DNA from 2 places in the Pseudoalteromonas sp. BMB genome. Region 2 is predicted to be linked to the other one. Evidence: predicted binding sites of a transcription regulator. Region 2 holds the regulator's gene; the other holds the start of a gene.
The links. Region 2 encodes FliA, which starts transcription of late flagellar genes. Its sites were predicted from a motif close to CTAAAGNTNNNNNNNNNNNNGCCGATA; they were not measured.
Positions count from the first base shown of each region.

Region 1: a site for FliA is predicted at 15,352-15,378, ahead of BB427_RS17785 (VC2046/SO_2500 family protein). Genes of this name have one in related genera too.

Region 1 covers NZ_MBQA01000192.1:2,579-21,340, forward strand. The annotation lists gene BB427_RS17690 (TonB-dependent receptor) at 1-669, shown strand, start outside; gene BB427_RS17695 (cupin-like domain-containing protein) at 686-1,678, opposite strand; gene BB427_RS17700 (SapC family protein) at 1,743-2,447, shown strand; gene BB427_RS17705 (SapC family protein) at 2,597-3,307, shown strand; gene BB427_RS17710 (isoaspartyl peptidase/L-asparaginase family protein) at 3,625-4,653, shown strand; gene BB427_RS17715 (CBS domain-containing protein) at 4,739-5,167, shown strand; gene hrpA (ATP-dependent RNA helicase HrpA) at 5,321-9,214, shown strand; gene BB427_RS17725 (response regulator) at 9,296-9,679, shown strand; gene BB427_RS17730 (PilZ domain-containing protein) at 9,689-9,979, shown strand; gene BB427_RS17735 (class I SAM-dependent methyltransferase) at 10,040-11,230, opposite strand; gene BB427_RS17740 (HD domain-containing protein) at 11,358-11,999, shown strand; gene BB427_RS17745 (ion channel) at 12,017-12,997, opposite strand; gene BB427_RS17750 (M48 family metallopeptidase) at 13,224-13,880, shown strand; gene BB427_RS17755 (helix-turn-helix domain-containing protein) at 13,903-14,298, opposite strand; gene BB427_RS17760 (DUF2938 domain-containing protein) at 14,371-14,868, shown strand; tRNA gene BB427_RS17765 (tRNA-Tyr) at 14,886-14,970, opposite strand; tRNA gene BB427_RS17770 (tRNA-Tyr) at 14,997-15,081, opposite strand; tRNA gene BB427_RS17775 (tRNA-Tyr) at 15,111-15,195, opposite strand; tRNA gene BB427_RS17780 (tRNA-Tyr) at 15,216-15,300, opposite strand; gene BB427_RS17785 (VC2046/SO_2500 family protein) at 15,413-15,934, shown strand; gene BB427_RS17790 (YchJ family protein) at 16,309-16,770, opposite strand; gene BB427_RS17795 (SulA-like leucine-rich domain-containing protein) at 16,816-17,211, opposite strand; gene BB427_RS17800 (tetratricopeptide repeat protein) at 17,706-18,155, opposite strand; gene BB427_RS17805 (NCS2 family permease) at 18,277-18,762, shown strand, end outside.
Region 2 covers NZ_MBQA01000013.1:132,918-145,588, reverse strand. The annotation lists gene BB427_RS01915 (chemotaxis protein CheW) at 1-221, opposite strand, end outside; gene BB427_RS01910 (ParA family protein) at 230-1,000, opposite strand; gene BB427_RS01905 (protein-glutamate methylesterase/protein-glutamine glutaminase) at 1,128-2,273, opposite strand; gene BB427_RS01900 (chemotaxis protein CheA) at 2,348-4,579, opposite strand; gene BB427_RS01895 (protein phosphatase CheZ) at 4,593-5,369, opposite strand; gene cheY (chemotaxis response regulator CheY) at 5,389-5,772, opposite strand; gene BB427_RS01885 (RNA polymerase sigma factor FliA) at 5,815-6,549, opposite strand; gene BB427_RS01880 (MinD/ParA family protein) at 6,552-7,412, opposite strand; gene flhF (flagellar biosynthesis protein FlhF) at 7,405-8,880, opposite strand; gene flhA (flagellar biosynthesis protein FlhA) at 8,900-11,002, opposite strand; gene flhB (flagellar biosynthesis protein FlhB) at 11,086-12,216, opposite strand; gene fliR (flagellar biosynthetic protein FliR) at 12,226-12,671, opposite strand, start outside.

The DNA of each region.
Region 1 (18,762 bases), on a different contig from region 2:
GCACAGGCTGGTAATCCAAATCTAGATCCACAAGTAGCTAACCAGTTTGATGCTGCTTGGGAATATTACTTCGGTGATGCATCGTTACTTGCAATAACGCTATTCTACAAAGATATTGAGAGTTACCAAACATCTGGTACTTCGAGCCAAGAGTTTTATGATCAAGAAACTCAACGTTGGGTTCCTGTAACTGTTACTCGGCCTGAGAATGGGGCAGGGGGAACAACAACGGGTTTAGAAGCCTCTATTCAACATAGTTTTGACAATGGTTTTGGTGTATCAGCAAACTATACTTATACTGATGCTAATAATGATGGTGAAAGAGATGTCCTAAAACCGGGGTCTGGCTTAGTAATGGGAGCTTCTGAGAATATGTTAAATATTTCAGGTTACTATGAAGATGATCTGTTTGCGGTTCGAGCGATGTATAACTACCGTACAAAATGGTATAAAGGTTTACACTCTTCAGGTACGGAGCTTTGGAATGATGACTATGGCCAATTGGACTTTAGTGCGACATACAACGTAACTGAAAATATCTCATTAGTATTTGAAGGTATTAACCTGACTGATGAAGAGGTCATAGAATATAATACTGATGAAGCAAGAGTATTATCTATATACCAGAATGGTCGTCGATTTGTACTAGGTGCAAACTTCCGTTTCTAATATTATTAAAATGCCGCTATTTAGCGGCATTTCTTTTTAATAATATGTCTTCAACTTTTCTTATTTCTTCCTGACTATTAGAAAGAATCCCTTTGTATGTTTTGTCAAAGACATCGTCTTTTCTATCGAAAACATAGTGTTTGAATACTTCTTTCCAGGCATCTCTCTGATATTTTGGAAGTGCTCTAATGGTGAGAATTGCGTGGATTAAACTTTCAGTAGATGTTAGCTCGGATGCAGTTTTATTTTCCCACCAATAGTTTACTAGAATATTAGCTCTTTCATGTGATTTAACATTATGCCACCACATAGGAGGGATATATAAGGCCTCACCCACTTCCAGTTCTGCAATTTGAACATCTTTATGTACGTTCTTAAACTTAGGATATTTGCTCAAATCAGGATTTTCGAAGTCGACAAGGCTAATAGCAGGCCCTGTTATGGCGCGATCTATCGGGGCGACATAGATATTAGGGATTGCATTTGGAGGGAGTAAATAAAATGTTCTTTTACCACAAACATTCAATGCTATGTTATGAGAGGTGTCGTAATGTCCAGGAACTGTTGTTGCTGTTCCAATCCATATTCTGGGAGAAATTTCAGATAGAAAATTTGGAGATGGATTTTGTGTAAGAAAAGATGGTAGGCATTGCTCTATTAATGCGCTTTGAACTGCAATGTCTTCACTGTGCTCATCTCGCTTTTCAACAATCAATCTTTTTAACACTGCTTTGAGTGGAACTTGAAATTTTTTGAATGTGAATCTTTCGTAATCTTCGCTCGCGTAGCTGATTAGTCCTTTATGTTTAGATTCGATTAATAAAGTATCTACCAATTTCTTAGAAGCAATGCTAAGTAACTTTCTAAGTAAATGTGATGGAGAATCCTTTGCTAACTCAACATATGGCCAGTCTTTAAATAGTTCTGATATTATTATCGGAGAATTATTGTTCTCAATGAATGTTTTTAAGTCTTCAACATCTGATGGTTTTATTTTTTGAATTTTCATGGTTTTAAATTGTATATTTACATGCTAATTTAATTATTACTTTAACATATTAATTGAGTGTGTGATGTCAGAAAAATATGAAATCATTGATGCGGGAAAACATAAAAAATTTTATGCTAAGTTAGATACTGACTTATTGCATTCGAAGGAGCGGCACTTGGTGGTTATAACACCAAGTGAAGTAGCAAAAGCAGCGCTGAATTTTCCTATTTGTTTCATTAAGTCTGGTGGCGATGCTAAATTTCAAATGATAGCAATTCTTGGGCTTGAGACCGGAAAAAATGCGTTTTATCGTGGTAATAGGTTTGAATCGCCATATATTCCTCAACATTTAGTGAAGTATCCATTCGTCCTAGCAAAAACCTCAGATGAAAAGACATATTTGGCAATTCACGCTTCGGCATTAAATAGTTCAGGGATTGGAGAGCCGTTGTTTCAAGATTCGGGTGAACTTTCGGACTTCCTTAAGTTAAGACATTCGCAATTAGAGGAGTTGTATCGTCAAGATGAGCTGTCGTTTCAATTTGTTAATCGTTTGTCCGAACTTGGTTTGTTGACGGAGTTTAGTTTTAAGTTTGATTTGGGGAATGGTGAGAAGAAAGAGATTGGGGGACTATATTCAGTCGATAGGGAGCTTCTAAATTCTCTCGATGATGAATCTCTATTGTCTTTGCAGAAATCAGGCATGCTAGAAGCAGTACACGCACATTTACTATCGCTGGGTCAGCTTCAAAGAGTTATTGATTTATCAGCCACGGCTAATCATTGACATTAAGTGAGAAGAGTGCGTTCTCGTCTAGTCGTGAAATATATGTAGGGTAACGAGTAAGATAAATTTAACTTCCAATTTGCCCCGAAAACCGCTAGCCTTAGGGCAATAAATAAAGTAACAAATACGTAAAATAATGGAGCAGTATTATGGCGGAACAACAAGTGCAGCCTTTACACAACGAAAAGCACGCTAACATCAAAGTAAAAAATGGCGTGAACGTTGATTTCCTTAAAACTCAGCACTTAATGCCTGTAGTGGCGCATGAGTTCGCGCGCGTAGCGACAGAATTCCCAATGGCGTTTGTTAAAAACACTGAATCAGGTCAATTTCAAGCGGTTGCTATGTTTGGTCTTCAGCCAGGTGAAAACTTATTTGTAGACGGTGACAAGTGGACAGGCAGCTTTGTGCCAATGGCCGCAGCACGTTACCCGTTTGGCTTGGTTAAACACCCAGAGCAAGATCAGTTTGGTATTGTGATTGACGAAGCAAGCCCGCTAGTTGGTGAAGAAGAAGGTAATGCGCTTTTCGAAGACGGTAAAGAAACTGAATATCTAGGTCGTCGTAAAGAAGCGTTAGTTAGCTATGTTGAGTTTGCTCGCGTAACTGAAGCGTTTACTCAGTATCTTGCTGACAAAGAGCTTCTAGTTCAACAAACGCTAACGGTAGAAATTCGTGGTGAGAAGAAAGACATCAACGGTATCTACCTTGTGGATGAGCGTAAGTTAAATGAATTAGGTGACGAAGATTTCCTAGAGCTACGTAAACGTGGCTATTTAGCACCGATCTTCGCATTCTTAACTTCTACACATCAAGTAGCGCGCCTTGCACGTATGAAGGCACAGCGCGAAGCGAGCTAATCGCTTATAGATATAGAACGATTCGATAGAAGCGCTTCCAGAGGAAGCGCTTTTTTTGTGGATGCTATTTTATAACTGCTACACCAATTTGCTCCTTCAAATTGAGCAAGTATTAAGACAAATTGGTATTACTTAGCGTTTGGAATAGGGCAGTATGAACCGCCACGAGGGATCCAGACCGAGCGTGTTTCCCAACGGCAGTTATACGCTGCTCGGCGTTCTTCTTGTTGAGTTGAAAGGAGTATTTTAACGCGAAAGCTTGCATCGTTCTAAAATTCACCTCATGCTGAAGTTTAACAACGAACCAAGGTATAAAAATGAAAAAAATCTCTTTGCTAGCAGTCTTATTAGCCTTGTCGGCGACAGCTGCTGTCGCTGACGAGAAAGCGCCACCGTTTGCGATCGCCATTCATGGAGGAGCTGGTACGATTGAGCGCAGTAACTTCACACCAGAAAAAGAAAAACAATACAAAGCTAAATTAAAAGAAGCCGTTGAAGCGGGGTATAAGGTACTAGAACAAGGTGGAGAAAGCCTTGATGCGGTAACGGCAGCCATTAACATTCTTGAAGACTCGCCTTTTTTTAATGCTGGTAAGGGAGCCGTGTACACTTATGATGAAGGGCATGAGCTAGATGCATCAATCATGGATGGTCGTAATCGCCAAGCCGGCGCTGTGGCGGGGGTGAAGCACATTAAAAACCCAATCAACCTGGCAAAAGAAGTGATGCAGCACTCAGTACATGTCATGCTAAGTGGTGAAGGTGCGGAAGACTTTGCTAAGAAACGCGGTTTTACGTTAGTGGAAAACAGCTATTTTGACACCGATGCTCGCTATCAATCGCTCTTAAAGGCGAAAAAGCGATTGCAGATGAAAGAAGCGGCGACCAAAGACTATCAGGCGGCACACCAACAATTAGAGAGCCAATATAAGATGGGAACTGTGGGGGCTGTCGCACTTGATAAACTGGGGAATTTAGCGGCTGGAACGTCAACTGGTGGCATGACGGCTAAACGCTTCGGACGGATAGGTGACTCACCGGTGATTGGTGCGGGCACATTTGCGGATAACCGCTCTTGTGCTGTTTCAGCAACGGGACATGGCGAGTATTTTATTCGATATAATGTAGCAGCTGATATTTGTGCTCGTGTCGCTTATCAAAACAAGTCGATTGAAAAAGCGGGGCAAGAAGTGATTTTTGATACGCTATATCCAATTGGTGGCACGGGAGGGGTGATCATAGTTGACCCTAAAGGAAATATTAGCATGCCATTTAATACCGCTGGAATGTATCGTGCGAGCAAGTCGTCAACAACACAGACCTATGTTGGTATTTATAGTGAGTAAAACAATATTTCGTTGAGACTAAGCAAGTTCTTCAAACGCCAGCTACTATTATCATGATAGCTGGCGTTTTTAATGGAGATGAGCAATGCAATCAATAAAAGTCGCAGACTACTTAAATCATCGCCCCGTAACATTCAAACAGGACATGCGCGTAGAATCAGCTGTAGAAAAGCTGCTACAAAGCGGCCAGTCGGGCGGGCCGGTTATAGACGAAGCAAGGCGGGTTATTGGGTTTTTATCTGAGCAGGATTGTCTTAAAAAAATGTTAGAGGCGACCTATCAAAATGAGTCTCATAGCGTGGTGTCCGATGTGATGACAAAAGAGCCTCTGTGTGTAAAACGCGAAGACAGCATAGTGCAAATGGCAGATTTGATGATTTGCAATAAGCCCAAAGTGTACCCGGTAGTTGACGATGAAGGGCGCTTACTTGGGGTTATCAGTCGTGCAAACGTGTTATTAGCGTTGGATAAGCATTTACATGATGCTTATGTCTCTGGGCACCGCTACGTATAAAGCGATGAAATTTACGAGCTGTTAAGGTAACCCATGAGGAGTTGCCTTGAGAATAACAGCAAAAATCTCAATTCTTAACCAAATTTAGTTGGGTTCGTCTAATCTGATTTGATAAACTACACGACGTTTTATGTAATCACAAGGTGTCGTGTAGTGCAGGTTGACTCGCTGTTCAAAGAGCTAAATTCATGTCTTAAAAAGGATCACTTCATCCTCAAAAAGCGCCTTCATGGTGCGAAAAAAATTACCGATCAAGAAAAGCAAAAGCAGGTAGTCGCAAAAGTAGCGGCTGCGATTGCAAAAAGCCAAGAATTAAAGGTAACAAGAAGTGCCAATATTCCAGCAGTAGAGTATCCTGAGCAACTACCCGTCAGCCAGAAAAAAGACGACATCAAAGCAGCCATTGCGAATAACCAAGTGGTTATTGTTGCCGGTGAAACGGGCTCGGGGAAGACCACGCAGCTGCCTAAAATTTGTTTAGAGTTAGGTCGAGGCGTGGATGGCTATATTGGTCATACACAACCAAGAAGACTAGCGGCAAGAAGCGTATCTACCCGTATCGCAGAGGAAATTGGCTGCGAGATGGGGCAAGAAGTTGGATTTAAAATTCGCTTCTCAGATCAAGTCTCTGACAATACATACGTAAAACTGATGACCGACGGTATTTTGCTCTCAGAGATTCAACAAGACAGATTCCTCAACCAGTACGACACAATCATCATTGATGAAGCGCACGAGCGTAGCCTGAATATTGATTTTATTCTGGGTTATTTAAAGCAGCTGTTGCCGAAGCGTCCAGATCTTAAAGTGATTATCACCTCAGCAACCATTGATCCTGAGCGTTTTTCCAAACATTTTAGTGACGCACCTATTATTGAGGTGTCAGGGCGAACTTATCCAGTAGAAGTGAGATACCGTCCAGTTGAAGATGTAGACTCACAAAATGGCGAAGCAGAAAATGACCAATTGCAGGGCATTTTTGATGCGGTTGATGAGCTTTGTGCCGAAGGACCTGGGGATATTTTGGTATTTATGAACGGTGAGCGTGAAATTCGTGACACCGCTGACGCGCTGGCAAAACGCAATTTAAAAGGCGTTGAGATTTTACCTTTGTATGCGCGCCTGTCTAATGCCGAACAAAACCGCATTTTTGCGCCCCATAGCCAACGGCGCATCGTATTGTCTACAAACGTTGCAGAAACGTCATTGACCGTACCAGGTATTCGCTATGTTATCGACCCGGGTACTGCGAGAATAAGCCGCTATAGTTATCGAACCAAAGTGCAACGCTTACCGATTGAAGCGGTATCACAAGCCAGTGCAAACCAGCGTAAAGGTCGATGTGGGCGTGTGGCATCCGGTATTTGTATTCGTTTATATTCTGAAGACGACTTTTTAGGGCGTCCTGAGTTTACCGATCCTGAAATTCTAAGAACCAATTTAGCTTCGGTTATTTTGCAAATGCTGGCACTTGGACTTGGTGATATAAGTCAATTCCCATTTGTACAAGCGCCTGATAGCCGTAATATCAAAGATGGTATGTCGTTACTTGAAGAGTTGGAGGCGATAGTTCCTGCACAGCGCAGAGAAAAAGCCAAGCTCACAGAATCAGGTCGTAAACTAAGTCGCTTACCCATAGACCCAAGGCTTGCCAAGATGGTGATGTCAGGGGCACAAAACAACGCGCTTTGGGAAGCGATAGTGATCACTGCGGCACTGTCTATTCAAGACCCAAGAGAGCGTCCTCAAGACAAACGTGCAGCAGCTGACGAAAAACACAATCGCTTTGAGTGCGAACACTCTGACTTTGTTGCATATCTAAACCTATGGAATTATATCGAAGCGCAGCAGCAAGCACTAACGCGCAACCAGTTTAGAAAGCAATGCCAAAAAGACTTTTTGGCCTATATGCGCGTACGTGAGTGGCAAGATATTGTATATCAGCTGACCACGGTATGTGAGGAGCTCGGCTTTAAAATAAATAGCAGTCCTGCAAGTGATGAGGCTGTCCATCAATCATTGCTAAGCGGTATGCTTAGCCATATTGGTGTGAAGGACGAAAAGCAAAAGCAAGTTTTTAAAGGCGCACGTAACAGCCAATTTCATATTTTCCCCGGTTCAACACTGTTTAAGAAAAGCCCTAAGTGGCTGATGTCTGCGGAGCTTGTGGAAACCAGTAAACTTTATGCTCGGGTTAACGCCAAGATCGATGTAAATTGGATTGCACCGCTCGCCAAGCATTTAGTTAATAGTAGCTATAGCGAGCCGCATTGGGAGAAAAAGGCTGGAGCGGTTATCGCATTTGAACAACAAACCTTATACGGCTTGATCATCGTTGGCCGCAAACGCACGGTGTATAGCGATATTGATCCTGTGGTTAGCCGAGAGATATTTATTCGTGAAGCGTTAGCAAACGGTCAACTTGGCCAGAGCGAAGGTTTTTTAAGCGCAAACCAAAAATTGGTTGAAGAAGTGCAGGCGCTTGAAGATAAAGCGAGGCGTCGCGATATCCTAGTCGACGAAGAAGATGTGGTTGCGTTTTATAACGATCGAATTCCACAAGACGTAAATAATCGTGCTGCGTTTAGTAAATGGTGGCGTTCACAAAAGCAAAAAGACAAACGCTTTTTGCATATGACGCGCGATCTGTTAATGAAGCATGACGCCGAGCATATCACGGATATTCATTATCCAGATACGTGGCAGCAAGGGCATTTGATCTTGCCTCTCAGTTATCACTTTGACCCAGGCCAAGCACTAGACGGCGTGGTGGTCAATATTCCTCTGGCATTATTAAACCAAGTTCAAGATGAAGGTTTTGATTGGCATATCCCTGCGCTCAGACATGAGCTGGTTTGTGGGCTTATTAAGTCACTGCCGAAGACCTTAAGACGTAATTTTGTGCCAGCACCAAATTATGCCGATGCTGTGCTTGCCGCCGTTGAGGTAATGCAAGGCTCATTTATAGAAGCGGTGTCCAACCGTTTACTCAGAATGACAGGTGTCAAAGTCGCCGAGTCAGATTGGGACGTTAGTTCACTTGAGCCGCACTTAAAAATGCAATTTCAGGTAGTTGATGACAAAGGCAAGGTGATAGCCCATAGCTTTGATTTATTGGCACTTAAGGCAAGGTTGCAAGGGCAAGTGACCGAGACGCTTTCGCAAGTGGCAGAGCAAGGGATTGAGCAGACGGATATTCAGCAGTGGGATTTTGGCGAGCTGCCAGAGCAATATACTAAAAAGCAAGGCAATTATGAGATTAAGGCTTTCCCTGCATTAGTCGATAAAAAGCAAAGTGCGGCTATAGAACTGTTTGATAACGAAGTAAAAGCCCAAGCGGCGCATCAAGCAGGATTGCGCCGTCTTGTGCTACTCAATGTTCCTTCGCCTGTTAAATACCTGCAGCAACACTTACCAAATAAGGCTAAGTTAGGATTGTACTTTAACCCCTTTGGTAAAGTGTATGATTTAGTTGATGACTGTACGCAAGCTGGGGTTGATAAGTTGCTGCGTGCATTTGGTGAGATCAGAGATGACGTCGCGTTTGAAAAAGCCAAAGAACACATTCGAGCTGAGCTAGGTGACACTGTAGTTGAAATTGCGAAGCAAGTTGAGGCTGTGCTTAGTATTGCCCACAGTATTAACAAGCGTATGAAAGGCAGAGTGGATCTCACGATGATCACCGCGCACGGTGACATAAAATCTCAGTTATCCGGTCTTATCTTTAAAGGCTTTGTCACCGCTCATGGTGCTGACAAAATCTCTGATATTTTGCGTTACATGAAAGCGATTGAAAAAAGGCTTGAAAAACTTGCGGTAGATCCAAACAGAGATAGGCTGTGTGTACTAGAATTGGAAAAAGTTGCTGCGGCCTATCAAGACAAGTTGGCAAAAATTCCTTCTGGATTACCTGTACCAGAGTCGCTTATAAATATTTTTTGGATGCAACAGGAACTTCGCGTGTCTTTGTTTGCTCAAACATTAGGAACGGCTTACCCAATTTCGGCTAAACGCGTTCTGAATTCGATAAAAGAGTGCGAAATATAAACTTGCATTTTAGAGTACGACAGTTACTTTATTATATGAGGAAGTAAAGTTTTGGATTGTGAGAAGGAAGCGGCATTGAATATGTCCACACGAGAGAAAAGGAAAAATGCACCGCATCTGCTAGTGGTCGACGACGAGTATTTTAACTATGAAATGCTCGAAGTGGCGCTGTCAGGGGCGTTTGAGCTGAGCTATGCAAACTCGGGCACGAGTTGCTTGTCTAATGCGATTGCTGATCCTCCAGATGCTATTTTGCTTGATGTGTGTATGCCGGGCCTTGACGGTTACGACACCTGTCGAATGTTGAAAAATACACCAGAGACGAAGGACATTCCTGTATTAATGGTATCTGGTTTAGAGTCCGAAAAAGAACAAAAAGCGGGATTCGATGCCGGCTGCGATGCCTATGTGGTAAAGCCATTTTCAATGCAATCGCTATTAGAAAAAATAAAATCAATGGTGTAGGAGCATTATATGATCAATGAAGATAAACGCCGTTTTATGCGTATGTCGGTGGATGCAGTTGCAAAATTAACCGAGCTTGAGTCGGGTAAAGTGCACCAAGGAGTTTGTCACGATTTAAGCGCCACAGGGTTGTCGGTGACAGTGAGCGACCCAATTGAAGCAAATTCAACCGTTGACATTTTCATTGATTCCAGTGGCGATATGATCCAGCCACTTAGTGCTCACGCGACCGTGATCCGCTGTAGTCAAGAACAGGACGAGCAGTGGATTGTAGGGCTTGAAATCACCAAGTTTAATTAGATTACCTAAGCCCTAAAGGTGGTATTGAAGTTTCCTCCGATACCACTATAAATTGCTAAATCAATAGACCTTACAAATTAGGCCTTTTAGGTAAAAGCCTTCTGGATAATTACCCGCAATAGGGTGGTCGGCTGCTTGATTTAGCCTTTCCATAATCAACAATTCTTTACCGGCATCGAGCGCAGCGTCTGCAACGACTTTCTGGAACAGGTTTTGTTCCATAAGGCCAGAACATGAGAAGGTGAGTAATGTGCCTCCTGGTTTTAATATCTGCATGGCAATCATATTGATATCTTTATAGCCACGACAAGCACCGTTAAGCTGCGCCTTACTTTCTGCAAACTTTGGTGGATCCATCACGATAGTATCGAATTGACGACCCTCATCACGATATTGTCTTAGTAGTTTGAACACGTCTTGCTTAACAAACTCAGCTTTCGATAAGTCTAGTTCATTATGTTCTACATTGCGTTTAGCTGTGTCGAGTGCTGGCTGCGATACGTCAACGTTGATTACTTTACTACAGCCACCGCGCAGCGCATAAAGGCCAAATGTACCGGTGTAACAGAAGCAGTTAAGCACTTCTTTGTCTTTTACAAAGCGTTCTAACGCGGCTCGGCTGTCGCGTTGATCTAGATAAAAGCCAGTTTTATGGCCGCCGATGATATCGACTTCAATCTTTAAACCATTTTCGCTTATAAGGACTGGTGCGGTTGGTGCATCGCCTGCAAGCGGTCCGGTAATTTTATCAAGGCCTTCTTTTTTGCGCACATCAACATCTGAGCGCTCGTAAACATGACAATCAGGAAATAGTGATTGCAATGCCATTACTATTTCGCCTTTGTGGCGCTCGGCACCAGCGCTTAGCAACTGACAAACCAAGTAGTTATCAAACTTATCAATTGTTACACCTGGTAGCCCATCTGACTCTGCGGCACACAATCTAAAGCCAGTTAAACCACCTTCAGCGATAACATATTCTCTGGCTGCTAGTGCCCGTGCGAGTTTTTGCTCAAAAAACGCTTGGTCGATATGTTGTGATTCATCAAATGTCCAAATTCTGGCTCGGATCTGAGAGTCTGGACTGTAAGCGGCTGTCGCGAGGTATTTACCCTCATTGCTGTAAATCTTGACGGTATCGCCAAGGGCGGGTTTACCTTTTACTTTTTTAATGGCCTTTGAGAAAACCCAAGGGTGTTTTCTGTTAAGGGATTTTTCTCTGCCAGGTTGCAGATATAGCGCGCAAGTCATATATTTTCTCTAATCTTTCCTGATAGCTGCCATTTTAGTGAAGGGTGTGGCAACATACAATCAGTAATGCCTTTCCCGCTGAATTTGTGTGGGTTTATTTGTCAGATATTAATAAAAGTTGAGCTTAATGACGTTAAAAATGCATGAATTAGAAAAAGCATGTGAAGAGTTTATGCTGTCGACTCCATGTGCAGATACTGCCCATGATTTGTCTCATATCAAGCGTGTAGTTAAAGTCGCAAAGTCACTTTGCGAAGCTGAGGGGGCGGATCCTGCTGTGGTGATCCCTGCCGCTTGGTTACATGATTGTGTTGCCGTAGCAAAAAATCATCCAGATAGGCCGCTGGCGTCTAAATTAGCTGCAGATAAGGCGGTTGCCTTCCTAACAGAGTTGAAGTACGACACGGATAAACTAGAGGCTATTCACCACGCCATTGTTGCACACAGCTTTAGCGCCGGTGTCACACCCACGACATTAGAAGCCAAAATTGTCCAAGATGCAGACAGAATGGATGCGTTAGGGGCGATAGGTGTTAGCCGCTGTATGAAAGTAGGTGGGGCGATAGCGCGTAATCTTTACAATGTAGAAGACCCTTTTTGTGAGCACAGAAAAGCTGACGATACTAAATATACCTTAGATCACTTCTTCATTAAGCTGCTGCATATTAAAGATAACATGCATACCACCGCAGCCCGTGAGCAGGCACAAGCCCGCACCCAATATATGCTGGATTTTTTAGAACAACTGAAATCAGAAATAGCGGATTAAAAATGACGAGATGAGTATCACCTCGTCATTTGCTTTACAAAAACCACCACAAATAGCGCTAATGAAAAGCTACCGGTAAAAGCCTCTACCGCTGCGATCAGCCGGGAGATCCCCACAGGCGTAATATCCCCGTAACCCAAGGTTGTGAAGGTAACAACACTAAAATAAAAGCTGTTCAGCAGCGCCATGACGTTTTCAGATACACTGTTGTCTAAGTCCAGTTGCATTATCTGGTCTTGAAACGAAACGCCAAATAGAAAATAGCAAAATGCACAGGTAATTATCATACCTAAACTGAAGCGAATGACATTTTCCGGCTTTTCTCCATACCCACATAATAAGTCGACAAAGCTGGAAATAAGGTGACGTTTTGAAAATCGTGGATACTGGGCATGCCGCATGCGCAGCTCTTTGTATGTAAAGCGCCCAACCATTTCAAATAGTCCTTGGTTTTCCGCGCCTTTACGTAGTAAACGATAGATCTCTTCGGACTGTAGAAACAAGTCTTCCGCGTCTTCTTTGGCTCGGTTTCTACGAGCTTCAAAAGCTTGCTGCTCTTGCAGTAATTGCTCGCCGAGTTCCATATTATCGATACGGGTGTTTTCAAGCTTTATGCCGAGCAAATTGGTGCTTTCTAAATTACAGCAGTGCAGACTTGCTTCTCTCAAGTCGGCCTTCATTAGCGACGCATGCTTAATGGTATTATTAAACAGGTGCGCCCCTTTCAAATTGGCACGATAAAAGTTGCTATAAGATAGATCATAGCCATGATGATTTTCAAAGTTAACAAGATTGAGCCCTTCTAAATTGGCCCGCTTCAACTCTAAGCCTTGCAGCAAACCGCCGCGCTTGGCGTAGCGTTCAAGCTTTTGGCTTAGCTCTAAGCCACCTTTATCGAATTTATTGTCATGCCAAAAGCAGTAACCTGAGCCCATATCGATTTCACTGCATTTTTTTCCCTCAGGTGACACATATTGGCAAATGGGTTTATCAGCCATAGCTTGCCTAAATCAAAATGCCTTTTTCATTAAGCGTAGCAGCAAAAATAATAAATACGGTGATTTAACGAAAAAATCTTTCTAATTTATAGAGTGTTAGAAACCACACTATTGATGAGTTTATTGCCATCATTGGTCAAATTCATCATCTTACATGGCGTTTGCAGTGACTCTGATAAGTTGCTCATATTATAATGCATGCTTTAGTGACTAAGAATTTGTTACCTTGCAATATCAATTGAAGAAAAGCCGAAAGCGTAAGAGCGTTGCGATAAAAATAAAAGCTGGCCAAGTATTTGTGTATGCGCCAGAGCAAATTTGCGAGCGCTGGTTACATAATTGGGTGGAAAGCAAATCCGATTGGATAAAATCAAAGCTTGCTCTAAAAGTCATACCTGAGAGCCCTCGGCCACTGGAAACAGGAATTGTGCAAGTATTCGGCGAGATCTTTACCATTCAAAGAGGCGAAAGCACGACCTCTGTAATTGATTTTGATAACAAAAGGGTTTTACTTAAGGCTGTCAAAAATGAATGGCGTGAATTAGTTGCGCTGTTAAGCGAAACGCTAAATGACTATGTAGATATGGTTATTGCGCGCTATCAACCTGATATTCAAGCTCGCTTTGATACACTAAAAATACGCGTTTATAAAAGCCGCTGGGGCAGTTTTTCATCTAAAGGCGTACTTGCGTTTAATACGCTTTTGATTGGTGCGCCTAAGTGGGTAATCGATTATGTGGTAGTGCACGAACTTTGCCATTTTCATGTCATGGCACACAATTGCGCATTTTGGCGCTTGGTAACAAAGCACTATGGCCACGACCATAAAATGGCTCGGCGTTATTTACGTGACCACGGTCGTGACTTGATGATTGAGCATTAGCATAGTGTCCTGTTTATGCCTATTATTTCTCGGGCCTCGCTTTTGCCGCGCGTTTTAACAGCTTTTGAAATGTCGGACATTCAAAATGGCTTGGCGCTGGGCATTTGGCAGCGTGATAGAGGCCATCTCGCATTGCAGTTAAATGCTTAATGGTTTCATTTAATTCATCCGCTTTGGATTGTAACTTCACCCTATCAATATCCGCTTTACCCTCAGGGGTAAACATGTCCGCTATTTCATCTAACGAAAAGCCTGCGTTTCTGCCTAGTGTAATAAGCGCTAGACGTTCAAGTATCGAAGGGGGGAAAACACGTTTGAGCCCTTGTCGACCAACCGATCGGATCAGTCCTTTTTCTTCATAATATCTAAGCGTGGATGCGGGTAAACCTGACTTCTTTGCAACTTCACTGATATCCATTCTTTCCCTTGACTTAAAGTTAACTTGAACTAGTAGGATAGCGGCTCTCAGTAAAAAAGAGGAGTAAAAATAGTGGAAAGCCTATATTCGATGTTAATGCCAGCAGTCGCGATTGGCGTAGGTGCAACACTTGTTATGGATTTGTGGGCATTTATGCTCAGTCGCTTATTTGCCATAAAGGGCTTAGATTATGCATTGGTTGGTAGGTGGATTGGACACTTGTGTAAAGGTCAACTCACGCATCAAGGTATCGGGCACAGTAAATCAATATCTGGTGAAGGTGTCATTGGCTGGTGCATGCATTATCTCATTGGGATTGTATTCGCCTTGGTGTTACTACTGAGCGTGGGCAAGCCTTGGTTGACTGAGCCTAGCCTTTTCATTGCGTTAGTTTTTGGTTTAATAACGTGTGTTTTTCCATTTTTTATTATGCAACCCTGTTTTGGTGCAGGGGTCGCAGCATCTAAATTACCAGAGCCGAATAAGGCAAGGGTAAAAAGTATGGCAGCACATTTGATTTTTGGTTTTGGATTGTTTTTAAGCTCGTTTATATATGTAAGCTTGTTGTGAGATAACAAAATAGAAGGTGGTGGAGGGAGCTGGATTCGAACCAGCGAAGGCTGAGCCGTCAGATTTACAGTCTGATCCCTTTGGCCGCTCGGGAACCCCTCCATCATTTGGAGCGTTTACTTTAAAAGTGGTGGAGGGAGCTGGATTCGAACCAGCGAAGGCTGAGCCGTCAGATTTACAGTCTGATCCCTTTGGCCGCTCGGGAACCCCTCCATACATTTTAAAGCGTTACAATTTGAAAGTGGTGGAGGGAGCTGGATTCGAACCAGCGAAGGCTGAGCCGTCAGATTTACAGTCTGATCCCTTTGGCCGCTCGGGAACCCCTCCGAAATTGTAACTGTTGTTTATGGTGGAGGGAGCTGGATTCGAACCAGCGAAGGCTGAGCCGTCAGATTTACAGTCTGATCCCTTTGGCCGCTCGGGAACCCCTCCTAAACAACGGCGGTGATAATAACAAAGTTTTTTTCGAAGTAAAGAAAACTACTAAAGTTTTTCGGAAAAAGGCCGATAAATTCATAATTAGCAAAATAATCGGTTGGAATACATGCAAATTGATGGCGTTTTAATCAGTGAGTCGCAATTAGGATCCGCATTGAACATTAGTGTTCATGAGACGCGCTCTGCCGATTTCGCCATGCTGTTATCTATGCTATCAACCGATGCATTAGATTTTAGCCAATTTCACCTACCAAAATCTGAAGCTGCCGCAAAAGATAACTCAGAAGAAACACTAAAAAAGCAATTTGAAATAGGTCCACAAAAGCCGCTTGCGCCAAAAGAGTACAATATGCTTATTGGTCAGTATAACGCGCAGCTGGTATCTATGGGGGCGATGGCAACCTTGCGATTGCAAGAAAATTTAAATCCAGAACCTTTTGCCGCACGAAATGATAAAAAGCATATTCCACTCGAAGTTGTAGAAAATTTAGAACCAGCGGTTAAAAGACGGTTGGCGAGCGCGCAAGGTAAACTGGCCTTAGTTGCTGATAAGGCAATGGATGCGGCTGGTTTTTATGATCAAATTGCAACGGGTGATATGCAGAGTATGTTACGCGCGACGGCGTAACAACATTAGCTGCTTTTACTCCTTCAAAATTGAGCAAGTTTAAGACAACTGGTATTAAACTTGTCATTTTACAGCTGTTTGCTTCGTTACTAGACTGACATAAAACGCCATGCTTATCGCGCCTCATGTCTAATACCAATTGAATTAATTCTCTAATCAATTTGAAGGGTGAAATAGCATATTAGCTTCGTTAAAAATTTCTCATTTAGAACAACTAAATAGCAAAATTTTTGCCTTGCTACTAAAGCTATTTCCCCGCTTCAAGATAGATCATTTACTTAATACAACTGGTATAAGCTAAACGGCCTTTAATCATCCTTAGCTTGCTTCAAGCTTTTTTATTGCTTTGTATCTAATCTCTAATTCAGACTATTTTAGCTACCGTGGCACTTTTTATACTTTTTATCACTGCCGCACGGACAGAGGTCATTTCTACCTACTTTGGTTGTAGGCGTATCGTACAATTCACCATCTAAGTAATACCATCTGCCTGCTTCGATAATAAAATTTGACCGCTCATGGAGTATATAGTGTGTGTTTTCTGCGATATAGTGCGCCTTAAACTCAACAACCCCCTGAGTAGCTTCTACTACTTCTTCTAGCACTTCCAATTTTATAAAGCGTGCGTAATTAGCAAATGCAGCAATATCGTCGACACTATTTTGTGCTTGTTTAGCCTGGGCGTAGGTGTCATGAATATACTTTGCATCTTTTAAGCAGTATGCAGTATAGCGAGAGCGCATGAGTATTTGTGGACGCTCTGCGAATTTTTGTCCCTTAAGGTACGGCTCACAACATTGCGAATAGGGAAGGGATGAATTGCAATAACAAGACATAAAAACTTCTGTTTTAACAAATTTATATCTCGTTATTGTAGCTGGTTAAGCGCTTTGAAAACAGTGGATCGCAACGTCAGATACCGGCAGTTCCATTTTGTTGATAGTTTGCACTGATGTAATATCAGTCCAAATCACCACTGCAGCGAAATTACCATTGCTGATAGCACTTTTAAGTACATACTCAAGGTCGTATATGTGCTTTTGCCTAATGACGAGCAACTTGCTTGCATCAACTGAAGCACTTTCTAGTAGTGACTTGTTTGGTACATTATCGGGCGCAACGAGTAGCGTCCAGCCTTGTTTATGCTGACATTTATGTAAAACTTTAAGTAACTCTAAGCTAGCGACGATCTCATCTTCAACGAAAACATTATTGATTTCGTTAAGTGTGTAATAAGTCGAATTGTTTGGCTGTAGAAGTGTATTGCTGTGTAACATAATTGTCTCACTGGTTATCTATACAGTATTTGTATACAGTAGTTTATACAGTGTGTGAATGCAAGGGAAATTGCTAGCTTTTTAATCAATATTCAAGCTTAATTTTTATTTAGTTTAAATTTTCAATATAAAACAAATGGTTGTGTTTTTTTGAAATAAAAGCTTAATTGACGAAAGTTCAGTATGAGTAATACCAATTCGCTTAATTAAGTGATTTATTTTGAGGCGAGAAAATCTTGTCGATAACCAGACGAAAACTTTGCTATTTAGTTGTTCTAAATGAGAAATTTTTAACACAGTTAGCGCCAGATTTGCTCCTTCAAATTGAGCAAGTATTAAGATTAATTGGTATAAAGCAATTGGAAGTTTTCTCAGATGCTATACAGTAGTTTTCCTACTGTATCATTTTGATCGTTGCAGAGGATAGGCGTACGTTTACTTAAGAGAGGCTTAGCTACGCCTAGCCTACGTTTTTTTGGAGAGTCAAATTTAATTTACTGGCTAATATGCTGTAGTTGATGAATTTGCTCGTAAAGTGTTGCAGCATAGCACTGTGCATCTCTAAAGCGCTTAGTTGTAAGGAAGCGGCGTACATCTAGTAGTACCTGTTCGGCGCCTTTGTGCCCTTGGCTGCTGGCCAAACTTAACCAAGCGGCTGCATGAAAAGGGCTGGGTGGCACTCCTTGACCTTTCATAAACAACAAACCTAAAAAAAACTGTGCCTTCAAATCACCAGACATCGCCGCCAGTCTTAGCCATTTTGCCGCGAGCGGAAAAGATTTTTCTTTAAGGTAATAGAGGCCTTTTTTCAAAGCTTGGGTATTGTCGTGAAGATCTGGGAATTTTGCGTCTGCTTTTAATGGCGACGTTACAAATTCAAGCACATTCAGCAGCTGCTGTTCTAAGTCATGGTTTGCTGAGTTGTCGGTGCTATTTTGATCCATATCTTTATTCGCAATAATGTTGATAAGCAGAGTGTAGCTGAATTTTAACTATTTTGTCCGAGTTTTAAAGTGATTCGTGTTAAAATCCAACCACTTGTTCCTCAAATTTGTAATTTTAGTTATGCTCGAGCGGTTATTTTCACTGCAAGCTATGCACACCAATGTAAGGACTGAGGTGGTTGCTGGCTTGACGACATTCGTTACTATGGTTTACATCGTTTTTGTAAATCCTGCAATGCTAGCAGAAGCTGGTATGGATCACGGCGCTGCTTTTGTAGCAACTTGTATCGCAGCCGCAATCGGCTGTTTTATTATGGGGCTATGGGCAAACTATCCGTTAGCGCTTGCGCCTGGAATGGGCTTAAACGCCTTTTTTACCTATGGTGTTGTGCTTGGCATGGGCTATACATGGCAAAGTGCATTAGGCGCGGTATTTATGTCGGGCTGTTTATTTCTATTTTTGAGCGTATTCAAAGTTCGCGAGTGGGTGATCCAAGCTATACCTATCGTGCTAAAGCGTGCGATCGCGGCAGGTATTGGCGCATTCTTAGCGTTAATCGCGCTAAAGAACGCGAAAATTGTTATCGCAAGCGATGCTACATTAGTA
Region 2 (12,671 bases):
CTCGGTTGTTCTTCAATAACTTCACTCACCGACTCCTGAGGCTCTGTAGCAACGACAGCTGGAAGGTCTGTATCTTCAAGTTCGGATTCCGGCTCTTTTACTTGTTCAAGTAGCTTTGCAACCGGTGATAATTCGCATTGCTCAATCTCTGGCTCCTCTTGTAATAGGGCGCCAAGATACTGCTTCATCACCTTTTCATTTGCAAATAAATGCTTACTCATTATGCTCTCTAGCTTAACTGCTTCAAATAGTCCAAAAGTGCACGATAAGCGAACACGCCTCGTGATTTAGGACAAAATTGTACTGGGACTTGCTGTGCAAGACTCGCATCCCTAAATTTAGTATCTACAGGAACCACACCTGGCCAAACAGCCTCTTTGTATGTTGCTAGCAACGTTTTATACGCCTCCAACGACGCTTTGGTCCGTTTATCATACATAGTTGGAATGATAGTATATTGATACTGTTTCTGCTGTGAAGACTGCATCAGCTCCATCGTGCGCATCATTCTATCTAGTCCCTTCAACGCCAAAAATTCAGTTTGGACAGGCACTAAAATTCGCTCACTCGCTGCTAATGCGTTAACCATCAGTACCCCAAGCACTGGTGGACAGTCTAAAATAGCATAGTCATATTGATCCGCTATTTTTTCGAGCGATTTCTTTAAGATAAGCCCCATGCCCGTTTTATTACCCATACTACGATCAAGCGTAGCAATGGCCATAGTGGCAGGCAAAATATCAAGATTCTCTATGGTTGATGGACAAAGAGACTGTAAAATTTCTTCACTCGTCATGCTGCTGCCGCGTGCAAAAATATCATACACACTGACTTCTAACTCTTCAGAATCAATACCAAAGTAATATGTCAGTGAAGCATGTGGATCAGTATCAATAAGCAAAACTCGGTGACCCTGCTCAGCAAGAATGCCTCCTAAGCTCACCGTCGTCGTGGTTTTACCCACGCCACCTTTTTGATTTGCTACTGTCCAAATTTTCACTCTATATTCCTTCGCTCATCACTATTGATTTCGTTCAATAGATACTATACCAACTCAGTGTTATTCATTCTTTTTAGACGTTTGATATTTACAAGCTTCAAGCAAAGCAACCAAGTGATGACTTAGTCTATTGGTTACCCGCTTCTTTATTAATTCTCGCAGCAAAGTCTTGTAGGGCGATACTATCCGACGAAAGTCCAGCGCCAGCGACAGCTTGAGGCATACCATAAACAACACAAGTCGCTTCATTTTGTGCCCAAATAGTGGCCCCTACCTGTTTTAGCATACGAGCACCATCTCGGCCATCTGCGCCCATTCCCGTTAAGACAATCGCTAACGTGTCGCCACCATAAGCTTTTGCAACACTTGCAAATGTCACATCAACGCTGGGCTTATAGGTGATCCTTGGACTATCATCTTCGAACACTTTTAGTGTCTTACTACCACCGCGATTTTCAACCAGCATTTGCTTACCGCCAGGGGCTAAATAGGCCACCCCAGGCATTAATCTATCACCTTGCTCGGCTTCCTTAACCTTAATCTGGCATAAACTATTCAATCTCGCTGCAAACGCAGGTGTAAATGCGGCTGGCATATGCTGGATCAGTAAAATTGGATGAGGAAAGTTTGCAGGCAGCTGAGTTAGTATGGTTTGCAGTGCAACGGGTCCACCTGTTGATGTGCCAATTGCAACCAGTCCATATTTCTTACCCGACGCTCTAGCACCCGCAGCACTAGACGTACCACCAGATACAGGCCTCTGAAAACTTCTATCCGGTTGAGGGATCGTTGCTCGTCCTGCATCAGCGCGAGTTGCTCTAGACTCGACGCGTTTTGGCGGAGTCGTAATAGTAGGGCGAGTAAAACGGCTAACGCGACGGCGGCCAATTTCCTTTACCTTATTTTGTAACGACTTAATTGCTTCTTCGCTATTACGAGCGATGTCTTCAAACTTTTTCGGTAAAAAATCTACAGCGCCCGCATCCAGTGCATCTAACGTAGCACTAGCGCCTTCACGAGTTAACGAAGAAAACATTAAGATTGGGGTCGGAGTGGCCTGCATGATCTGCTTCACCGCACTGATCCCATCAAGCACAGGCATTTCCACGTCCATCGTAATTACGTCTGGACGCAATGAAGCGGCCTTTTCAACCGCCTCCTTTCCATTAACTGCGAAATCTATAACTTTGATTTCACTGTCTTTTTCTAAAATTTCACTGACTCGACGACGAAAAAAACTAGAATCGTCTACGACTAACACTTTAACTGCCATTGGCAACGCTCTTTAATTTGCTCTACAGCAGAGCAGCAAATGCCGCTCTAGAATTCGAACTACGCCTAATAAAATTAGGCGTAGTGTTTTAATAAGTTGGGGACATCAAGGATTAGCGCAATACCACCATCAGATGTGATGGTAGCACCAGCCATACCTGGTGTACCTTGTAATAACGCATCTAGTGGTTTGATTACGACTTCCTCTTGGCCTATCAGAGAATCAACCACAAAACCGACTTGTTTAGTGCCAATTTGCGCAATGACAACATGGCCTTCAGCCTTTCTCATGCCCCTGTTCGCACCTTTTACCAACCAATGTTCAAGATAAAATAACGGAATTGCTTTTTCTCTCACTATGATAGTCAACTGACCATCAACCACATTCGTTTTGGTCAAATCTAAATGGAAGATCTCGTTCACGCCGGCAAGTGGTAACGCAAACGTTTGCTCTCCGACTACCACCATCAAGGTAGGCAAAATAGCCAATGTAAGCGGTACCTTAATCTCTAATACGGTACCAACACCCAATTCTGATTGGATATTTACCGAGCCATTCAATTGAGTGATCTTCGTTTTAACAACGTCCATCCCAACACCACGACCAGAAATGTCTGAAATTTGCTCTTTTGTTGAGAACCCTGGTGCGAAGATCAAATTATAGGCTTCGGTATCGGACAGTCGGCTTGCTTGATCGGAGTCAATAACGCCTTTATTTATAGCAATCTTTTTGAGCTTTTCAGGGTCCATACCGGCACCATCATCTCGAATCGTGAGAAGAATGTGATCTCCCTCTTGAGATGCTGACAATGTGACTGTACCCATTCTTGGTTTGCCCGACGCTTCGCGTACGTCAGGCATTTCAATGCCATGATCTACTGAGTTTCTCACTAAGTGGACCAATGGATCTGCAAGCGCTTCAACCAAATTTTTATCTAAATCCGTCTCTTCGCCCTGTAAAACTAGGTTGATTTCTTTTTTCAAGCTGCGAGCAAGGTCTCTCACTACTCGAGGAAAGCGACCAAATACCTTTTTGATTGGCTGCATCCGCGTTTTCATCACGGCGCCCTGCAAATCAGCAGTGACTACATCAAGGTTCGAAATAGCTTTACCCATGCTTTCGCTGTTGGTGTTATTCGCTAAGCTAACCAAACGGTTACGAACCAATACTAATTCGCCAACCATATTCATGATTTCATCAAGACGTTTAGTATCAACTCGGACCGTGGTCTCAGCTTGTGCCGCAGGTTTCTTCGCAGCGGCTGGTGTGGAAGCTTTTGCAGCCTCGGGCTCTTTTTGCGGTGCTGGTGCTGGAGTCGCAGGCTTAGCTTCAACTTTGGGCGCAGGCTTTGGTGCAGGTTTCGGCGCTGGCGCGGCTTTAACAGGCTCTGGTTGCGCAGGTTTAGTCTCTGAAACCTCTACTGGCGATTCATCGACCGCTTTAGGTGCACTGCCTTTACCATGAAGCTCGTCCAACAAAGCTTCAAACTCATCGTCGGTAATTTCTTCGTCGCCAGTAGACCCACTTGGGGCTGCTGGTGAGGTTGATTTAGCCTTAGGTTCACTCGCTCCTGGGGCAACAGCATCTTCTGCATTTGGTGCTCCACCGAATTTACCAACACCATGAAGTTCATCTAAGAGGTTATCGAATTCGTCATCAGTGATATCACCATCATCTGAGGTTGATACAGCTTCAGGTTTAGTTGCCGGAGCAACAGCAGGCGCATTACCCGAACCGTGTAATTCATCTAAAAGATTTTCAAATTCTTCTTCTGTTATCTCATCGATGCTGGAGCCGCTATCATCGCCTGAACCAACATCGGCGTCGAATAAAATATCATCAGCACTTAAATCTGGCACCACAGGTTCTGACTCAGAAGTAGGTTCGTCAATCACTTCACTGACTTCGTCTTCAGATGCAGGCTGGCTAAGTTTGTGGAGTGTTTCAAGCAACACAGGGTCGGCCGCTTCTGGTTCCTCACGGTTTTGAATACAAGCGAACATTTCGTTGATCGTATCCAAAGATTGCAAAATAACATCCATCAGTTCGGAAGTTACTTTTCGTTGCCCTTGTCGTAGTACATCAAACACGTTCTCCGCACCGTGACAGGCATCGACCAGTTCGGTCATACCTAGGAAGCCAGCCCCACCTTTTACGGTATGGAAGCCACGGAAAATCGCATTGAGAAGTTCTTTATCTTCAGGATTATTTTCTAGTTCAACAAGCTGTTCAGATAACAGTTCTAATATTTCGCCTGCTTCAACAAGAAAGTCCTGCAAGATATCTTCATCGACTTCAAAGCTCATACACACTCTCCAACTAGAAGCCTAAACTAGATAGCAAGTCATCGACTTCGTCTTGACCAGAAACCACGTCATCTCGCGATTCAGCGTCAATAATTGGACCTTCAGGTCCAGACAATTCATCACTGATAGTCTCGGTTGTTTTTATTTCGTTTTCATTCGCTTTCACAGCAGTTGAAGGTGCTTCATCTGAAGTACCAAAAACAGTCAGGAGGTGAATGAGACTATCTTCTACTTCTCTCACAAGCTCAATGACGCGCCGAATAACCTGCCCAGTCAAATCCTGATAGTCCTGAGCCATCAGCACATTAGTCATTAAACCTTGTAATTCGTCTGTACGTGTCTTTGAAGTCTGCATAAAGCTGTCGAGATCATGACATAGAGATTTAAACTCACCGAGTTGAATGTCTCTGCTCATCAATCGATCCCAAGTGGGCTTTATTTGCGCTAACTCATCCGCTAGGTTCTGCGCAAGAGGTAAGCTTTCTTCGACCGCGTCCATCGTTTTGTTCGCAGCGCTTTCTGTCATTTCCATAACATAATTAAGACGCTGCTTGGCGTCAGGAATAGCCTCTGTCGTGAGATCTGCGAGGCGAGTATCCAGCTCAAAGTTCTTCAAGGACTCGTGTAATTGGCGAGTCAGCTTTCCGACTTCTGCAAATAACTCCGATTGCTCTTTGTTAGCAGCTTCTAAAATCAGCTGGTCAGCTTTTTCTTGTTCACCTTGTTCTAGAAGCTCAACAAGTTGCTTAGCTTGTTCAAGTGTAATTTGAGGCGCAGCATTTACAGACATAGGCCATATCCCCTTGCTGTTAGCCTAGTCGCTCAAATACTTTTTCAAGCTTAGTTTTGAGCGTACCTGCAGTAAACGGTTTAACAATATATCCGTTCACCCCAGCTTGCGCTGCTGCAACAATTTGTTCTTTTTTCGCTTCTGCGGTAACCATCAACACTGGAATGTGCTTAAGCTTTTCATCTGCGCGTATTGCACGAAGCAAATCAATACCTTGCATGCCCGGCATATTCCAATCAGTTACTACAAAGTCAAACTCCTGATTTTGTAGCATCGGAAGTGCTGTACTACCATCATCAGCTTCTTGAACATTGGTAAAGCCTAAATCTCTTAATAGGTTTTTGATTATTCTTCTCATAGTAGAGAAATCATCAACCACGAGAATCTTCATGTTCTTATCCAAAACTTCCTCCAGTGAGGTTCGAACCCAACTATTTTATGTACTCTAATTTATCCAGTCATTGATTTTAGCTTTAAGCTTTATCATTGCCTGACCGTGAATTTGGCTTACTCGAGATTCACTGACATCAAGGATGGCACCAATCTCTTTTAAATTCATTTCGTCGTTATAGTAAAGTGATAAAACCAGAGCATCCCTTTCGGGTAACGCTTTGATAGCATTTACTAAAGACTCGTTAAAACGTTCATTTTTAACGTTATTAAACGGTTTGTCTAGCGCAAAATCGCTGTTTGCTGGGGTTATCACGTCTTCATCAACCCCAAGATCCTCAATACCGATGACTTTACTTGCATTTACATCATGTAAAATATGATGGTACTCATCTAGAGATATATCAAGTTTTTCAGCGATTTCAGTGTCTTTTGGTTCTCGACCAAGGAGAGATTCTAACTCGGAGATAGCTTCTGCAACCATTCTGCTATTTTTGTGAACAGAACGAGGCGCCCAATCACCACGACGGATTTCATCCAGCATTGCGCCTCGAATACGGATCCCCGCAAAGGTTTCGAAACTAGCGCCTTTAGTTGCATCGAAATTTTTAGATGCTTCAATCAATCCAATCATACCTGACTGGATCAGATCGTCGAGTTGCACACTTGCCGGAAGTCGAGCAATCAGGTGGCATGCCACTTTTTTGACAAGTGGAGCATGCCGTTCAACCACCTTATGAATGTGGTCTGAAGTTTGATATCCCGCAGCTCTATTGACCGGAGAAGCCATAATCACCCGTTTACAAGTTGTTCAATGAAAAATTCTAGATGACCAGAAGGTTGATGCGGAATTGGCCATTTAACTGCCTTAGCAGCTAGTCCCTTAATCGCAATCGCCGCAGGGGAACTCGGAAATAAATCCACGATAGCTCTTTGTCTGCGAGAAGATTTACGCATGTTTTCGTCAAACGGTACGGTGGCCACTAATTCCAGTGCTACATCAAGAAAACGGTCTGTAACTTTTGAAAGTTTAGCAAATAATTCTTGCCCTTCACGCATACTGCGGACCATGTTGGCAACAATTTTAAAACGATAGACACCATGCTCTCTGCTCAAAACTTTGATCAACGCGTAAGCATCTGTAATGGAAGTCGGTTCATCACACACCACAACCATCACATCTTGTGCAGCTCGAGAGAAGCTCAGAACCATATCTGAGATACCAGCTGCGGTATCAACAATTAAGACATCAAATTGCGTGTTAAGCTCGCTAAATGCACGAATAAGTCCTGCATGCTCTGCGGGAGTCAGCTCTACCATACTTTGAGAGCCTGAGGTCGCCGGTACAATTTTAATTCCAGCGGGACCTTCTACGAGAATCTCATCTAGTTCACATTCACCCGACAACACGTGCGACAGATTTTTTTCTACCCTTAGACCTAACATCACATCACAGTTTGCCAAGCCCAAGTCCGCATCTAAAACGAGAACTCGCTGTCCTTGTTGGCCCATAGCGATGGCAGTATTGAGCGAGACATTGGTTTTACCCACCCCACCTTTTCCACCGGTCACGGCTATTACTTTTACACCCTGGTTGCTATTTTGACTCATTCTACGCAGGCCACTTGCTTGATCTAAAACTGTGTTAATCATACATTCCTACTGACTCTGACGCTACAGGTACACGTCGAGAGTGCTGTGCTTTTATTCTTTTTAAATACAATTGCTCAGCCTTTTTTACTAGCTTTTGAGCATTTGCTACGCGAATGTCTTCTGGCACTCGCTGACCGTTGGTAAGATACCCTATTGGCAAGCGATTTTGAATCGCTATGCTAATTATCTCACCTAAACTTAGACTTTCATCAAGTTTTGTGAAAATACAGCCACTTAAATTTACTTTTTTGAAGTGTCTTACTGTTTCTTGTAACACATTCATTTGTGCTGTCGCACTTAATACTAAATAGCTGCGAATATCTACTCTCGCGCTACGCATAAGTGTATTTAACTGTTCAGTTAAGCGCAAATCTCTTTGACTCATTCCCGCCGTATCTATTAATACTAGACGCTTATTGCGTAAATGATAAAGCACTTCTGCAAGTTCATTTGCATCTTTAACTTGCTTAACCGGACAACCAATGATTCTACCATAGGTAGCTAACTGCTCGTAAGCGCCAATTCTGTAGGTATCAGTCGTTATTAACGCCACTTTATCTGCACCGTATTTTTGTGCACCTAATGCCGCTAATTTTGCAACCGTTGTGGTTTTACCAACACCAGTTGGACCCACCATCGCAAATACTCCACCTTGACGAAGAATATCATTGTTAGTGGTGTGCATTTGGTTGATCACCATGTTTAACAATGCATTCCAGGCTTCTTTACGAGAAACATCATCAGGGATAAAGCATGCCATTTGCTCAGCAACGTCTTTGTCTATGCCCATTCCTTCCAGACGATCTACAAGACACGCACGGGTTGGATCGCGACGAGCCATTTCTTGTTTCATTAGACCAGATACTTGATGTTCAAGTAATTGACGAATAGCGTTCATTTCTTCGCGCATTGCACTCATTTCGTCAGGCTTGGCATTTAACTCAGGTAAATCATCACCAAAACCGTTGTCTAACTCATCCGACTCGCCCCAATGCTGTGGCTGCTCAAATGCATCATCATCAAAGTCAAAAGATTGGCGACGAGCTTGCTGTGGCTTCGCTTGGTGCACCGGTGCAGCAGTTTGTGTTTTACGTTGGCTGCTTAACATTTGCTCTGTATCAATTCCCGACTGTGAGAACATAGAAGCAAGTTCTGGTGAGCGTGGGCGCGGCGCTTGACGCTCAAGCAATGCTTCTAAGCTATCAGCAACTTGCGCTTGCTTTGCTGGCTGTGCTTGGCGAGGCTCAGGACGGACAAAGCGGGTCGGAGCCTCGTTTGAGGCAGTCGCACGGGCAGCGGGAGCTTGCTTAACAGGTGCTGCAGCACGGTCATTATCAATTGCTGCGACGATTTCAACACCATCTGCTAACTTTTTGTTAGACATAATGACAGCATCTGCACCAAGCTCTTCTTTTACTTCATTTAAAGCCGTACGCATATCTTTTGCGAAGAAACGTTTAATTTTCATGTTACAGCCCCTTTATCCTCTATTGTCCAACCGAGCTCACTATCTTAATTTGTCTTTCTTCCGGCACTTCTTGATATGACATCACTCTAAGACCTGGAATTGTATGTTTAACAAATCGAGATAACACACTTCTTAACATACCTGAGGTTAATAAGATGGACGGTTCCCCTAGCATTTCTTGGTTGTGATGTGCTTCTCTTAATGATTCTTGAAGCCTCTCAGCCAAGCCAGGTTCAATACCTGCCCCCTCATCACCTGCGTTCTGAAGTGACTGATGCAACATCTGTTCCAACTCAGGCGCCAATGTTATGACAGGAATTTCTTCTTCGCTTCCAACGGCATCTTGAACAATCAGTCTACGTAATGAAATTCTTACCGCAGCCGTTAATACATCAGGGTCTTGGCTACGTGGTCCGTACTCAACTAAGGTTTGTACAATCGAGCGCATATCTCGAATTGCAACGCCCTCATTAAGCAGATTTTGTAGCACTTTTACCACGGTAGTGAGCGGTAAAATATCAGGTACTAAGCCTTCTACTAATCTAGGGTGACTTTTCGCAAGCATATCTAATAGATTTTGTACCTCTTCATGGCCAAGTAATAGTGACGCATTATTCGTTAATAATTGACTGATATGTGTTGCCACCACAGTTGCAGCATCTACTACTGTATAGCCAAGCGAATGCGCCTCATCTTTTTGGTCTGGCTTAATCCATACTGCATCTAGGCCAAATGCAGGATCCTTAGTCTCTATGCCTTTAATTGGCCCAAACACCTGCCCTGGGTTAATTGCGAGCTCATCGCCATGCTTCAACTCACCGGTTCCTGAGCCAACCCCCATTAAAGTAATATTGTATGCATTTGGATCTAATTCTAGGTTATCGCGAATATGTACCGGCGGTACTAAAAAGCCCAGTTCCTGAGATAGCTTTTTACGCACCCCTTTAATACGACTGAGAAGCTCCCCGCCTTGGGCTTGGTCAACTAGAGGAATTAGGCGATAACCTACCTCTAAACCAATCACATCAACAGGTTGTACATCATCCCAACCAAGCTCTTTTTGATCTTGTTGATGGCCACCTTTGGCTGCAGGTCCTTTGGCAGCTTGTTCCGCCTTTTCGATCTCCGCCTTTTTCTTTTGCTGACTTGTGTAATAGGCTATATAGCCAAGTAATACGCCTAACCCTAGGAAGGCAACATGTGGCATGCCAGGAACGAGTCCCATGGTGATCAAAATGCCTGACGCGATAGCCAGCGACTTTTCATTACCCAGTTGGTTTTTAAACTGATCGCCCATGTTGTGCGATTCATTTTGACGCGTTACGACAATTGCAGTGCCAATTGAGAGTAAAAGAGAAGGAATTTGCGCGACCAGACCGTCACCAATTGTCAGCATGGTATATACTTCCATCGCGTGACCAAAGCTTAAATCATGCTGGATCATCCCAACGAAAAGGCCACCTATTATATTAATGGCAAGGATCACGATACCTGCAATAGCATCACCTTTAACGAATTTACTTGCACCGTCCATTGAACCGTAAAAGTCAGCTTCTCGAGTCACTTCTTCACGACGAGCCCGGGCGTCATCTGCAGAGATAAAACCGGCATTTAAGTCCGCATCAATGGCCATTTGCTTACCCGGCATAGCATCAAGGGTGAAACGCGCAGACACCTCAGAAATACGACCTGCACCTTTGGTAATTACAACAAAGTTAATAATAATAAGGATAAGAAATACAACTAAACCGACGGCGTAGTTACCACCAATAACAACACTACCAAAGGCTTCGATCACCTTACCTGCCGCATCACCACCATTATGACCTTCAAGTAATACGACGCGAGTACTCGCTACGTTTAGTGCCAATCGCATGATAGTCGCGATCAGTAGTACCGCCGGAAACATACCAAATTCAAGTGGCTTCAAGGTATAAACAGTCACCAATAGCACCACAAGTGCCAATGCAATGTTGAAGGAAAATAGAATATCAAGCAAAAAAGGAGGTAGCGGCAGAATAACCATGCCAAGTGCTGCAAGCACCAACAATGGAGTACCCACACCTTTAGCATATTCTTTTTTATCTCGATTGAGTTGTTGTAAAACTGCTTTAAATTCCATAACTTAACACAAGCAAAAAATTGACACATAGCAACAAATGCAATATGCGTTCCAATTAATAGCTTATTTTTATGAGAGCAATTTTAATGCTTCAAATCGTCTGGAATTGGTAAATCTCGAGTAAGTGCAACGGGTCTTTTCCCTTTGCCCTTTTGAAAACGATTCAGCTGAAATACATAAGCAAGTACCTGTGCAACCGCAGTAAACAATTGTTCAGGGATTTGATCACCTACTTCTGTGGTGTGATAAAGTGAACGAGTCAATACGGGTGACTCCACAATCGGCACTTCATTTCCTTTGGCTATTTTCCTAATTTGCATCGCAAGTTCATCAACCCCTTTTGCAATAACTATAGGCGCTCCCGCTCGTTCAGTGTCGTATTTAAGCGCAACCGAATAGTGAGTAGGGTTGGTCACAACAACATCGGCGTCTGGTACATCTTGCATCATACGTCGTTGCGACATTTCTCTTTGTGTTCGACGGATCCGCGCTTTTATCTGAGGGTCACCTTCTGAGTTTTTGTATTCATCCTTGACTTCTTGCAACGTCATTTTTAGCTGCTTATGGTGATTATAACTTTGATAAGGGGCATCAATCGCTGAAATAATGATCATAGTGCAACTAAGTGCTAAGAACATCCACGCAATGATTTCTAACGCATGCTCTATACTCGATGGGATTTGCTCAATACTCAAGTGTAATATTTCGTTAAAATACATATTGATAAGCAAGATTGCAAAGCCAGCTACTAATACAAACTTAAGAACGGACTTCAATAACTCTATGGCCGCTTGCGGGCCTAACATTCGCTTCAATCCCTTCATTGGAGACATTTTGCTTGCTTTTGGAGCGGCTGCCTGCCAAGAAAAGTTAAAGCCCCCGAGTAACGTATTCCCCACTATTCCTGCAATTGCGATGATAAAAACAAACATGGCCATTGGAAATAGCAGTTCAGCAGCAATATCTCCCCACACAGCAAACATTTTGGTTGTATCGTAGGTTTCATTGCGATTGAGCGACAACATTCGCCCCATAACATTGTAGAGCGCCTTCCCAATTCCAGGCCCATACAAAAGTAGAGCTATTGCAGAAAACAATAACACAAACGTCGTGCCGAGTTCTTTTGAACGGGCTATTTGGCCCTTCTTCCTAGCATCGTCTATTTTCTTGGAGGTGGGTTCTTCGGTGCGTTCTTGACCGGAATCTTCTGCCATTTCAGACTCCTATACCGTGCAACCAATTAGATCGCACATCAGCTCTGTCATTTTGAGCCATTGAAATTCAAATTGTGCTAAAAAATTACCCAATGTCGCCCAAATAATGGTAAGCCCTGCAACTAAGGTAAAAGCAAACCCCACAGAGAAAATGTTCATTTGAGGCGCGGCTCGAGTCATAATCCCAAATGAGATATTGATAATCAACATTGCAGTTAACGGAGCTAATGCAAGTGCAAGAGCCGTAGAGAACATCCATCCCCCCCAATTAACTATTCGCCAAAAATTGTCTACCGCCCACCAGTTCCCTGCAATGGGAAAGCTTTCAAAACTATACACAACCATTTGGATCATCATCAGATGGCCGTTATAAACAAAAAACAGTAATGTCGCTAATATTAAATAGAACTGACCGACAGCAGGTACACTCAACCCATTGGCCGGATCTACTACAG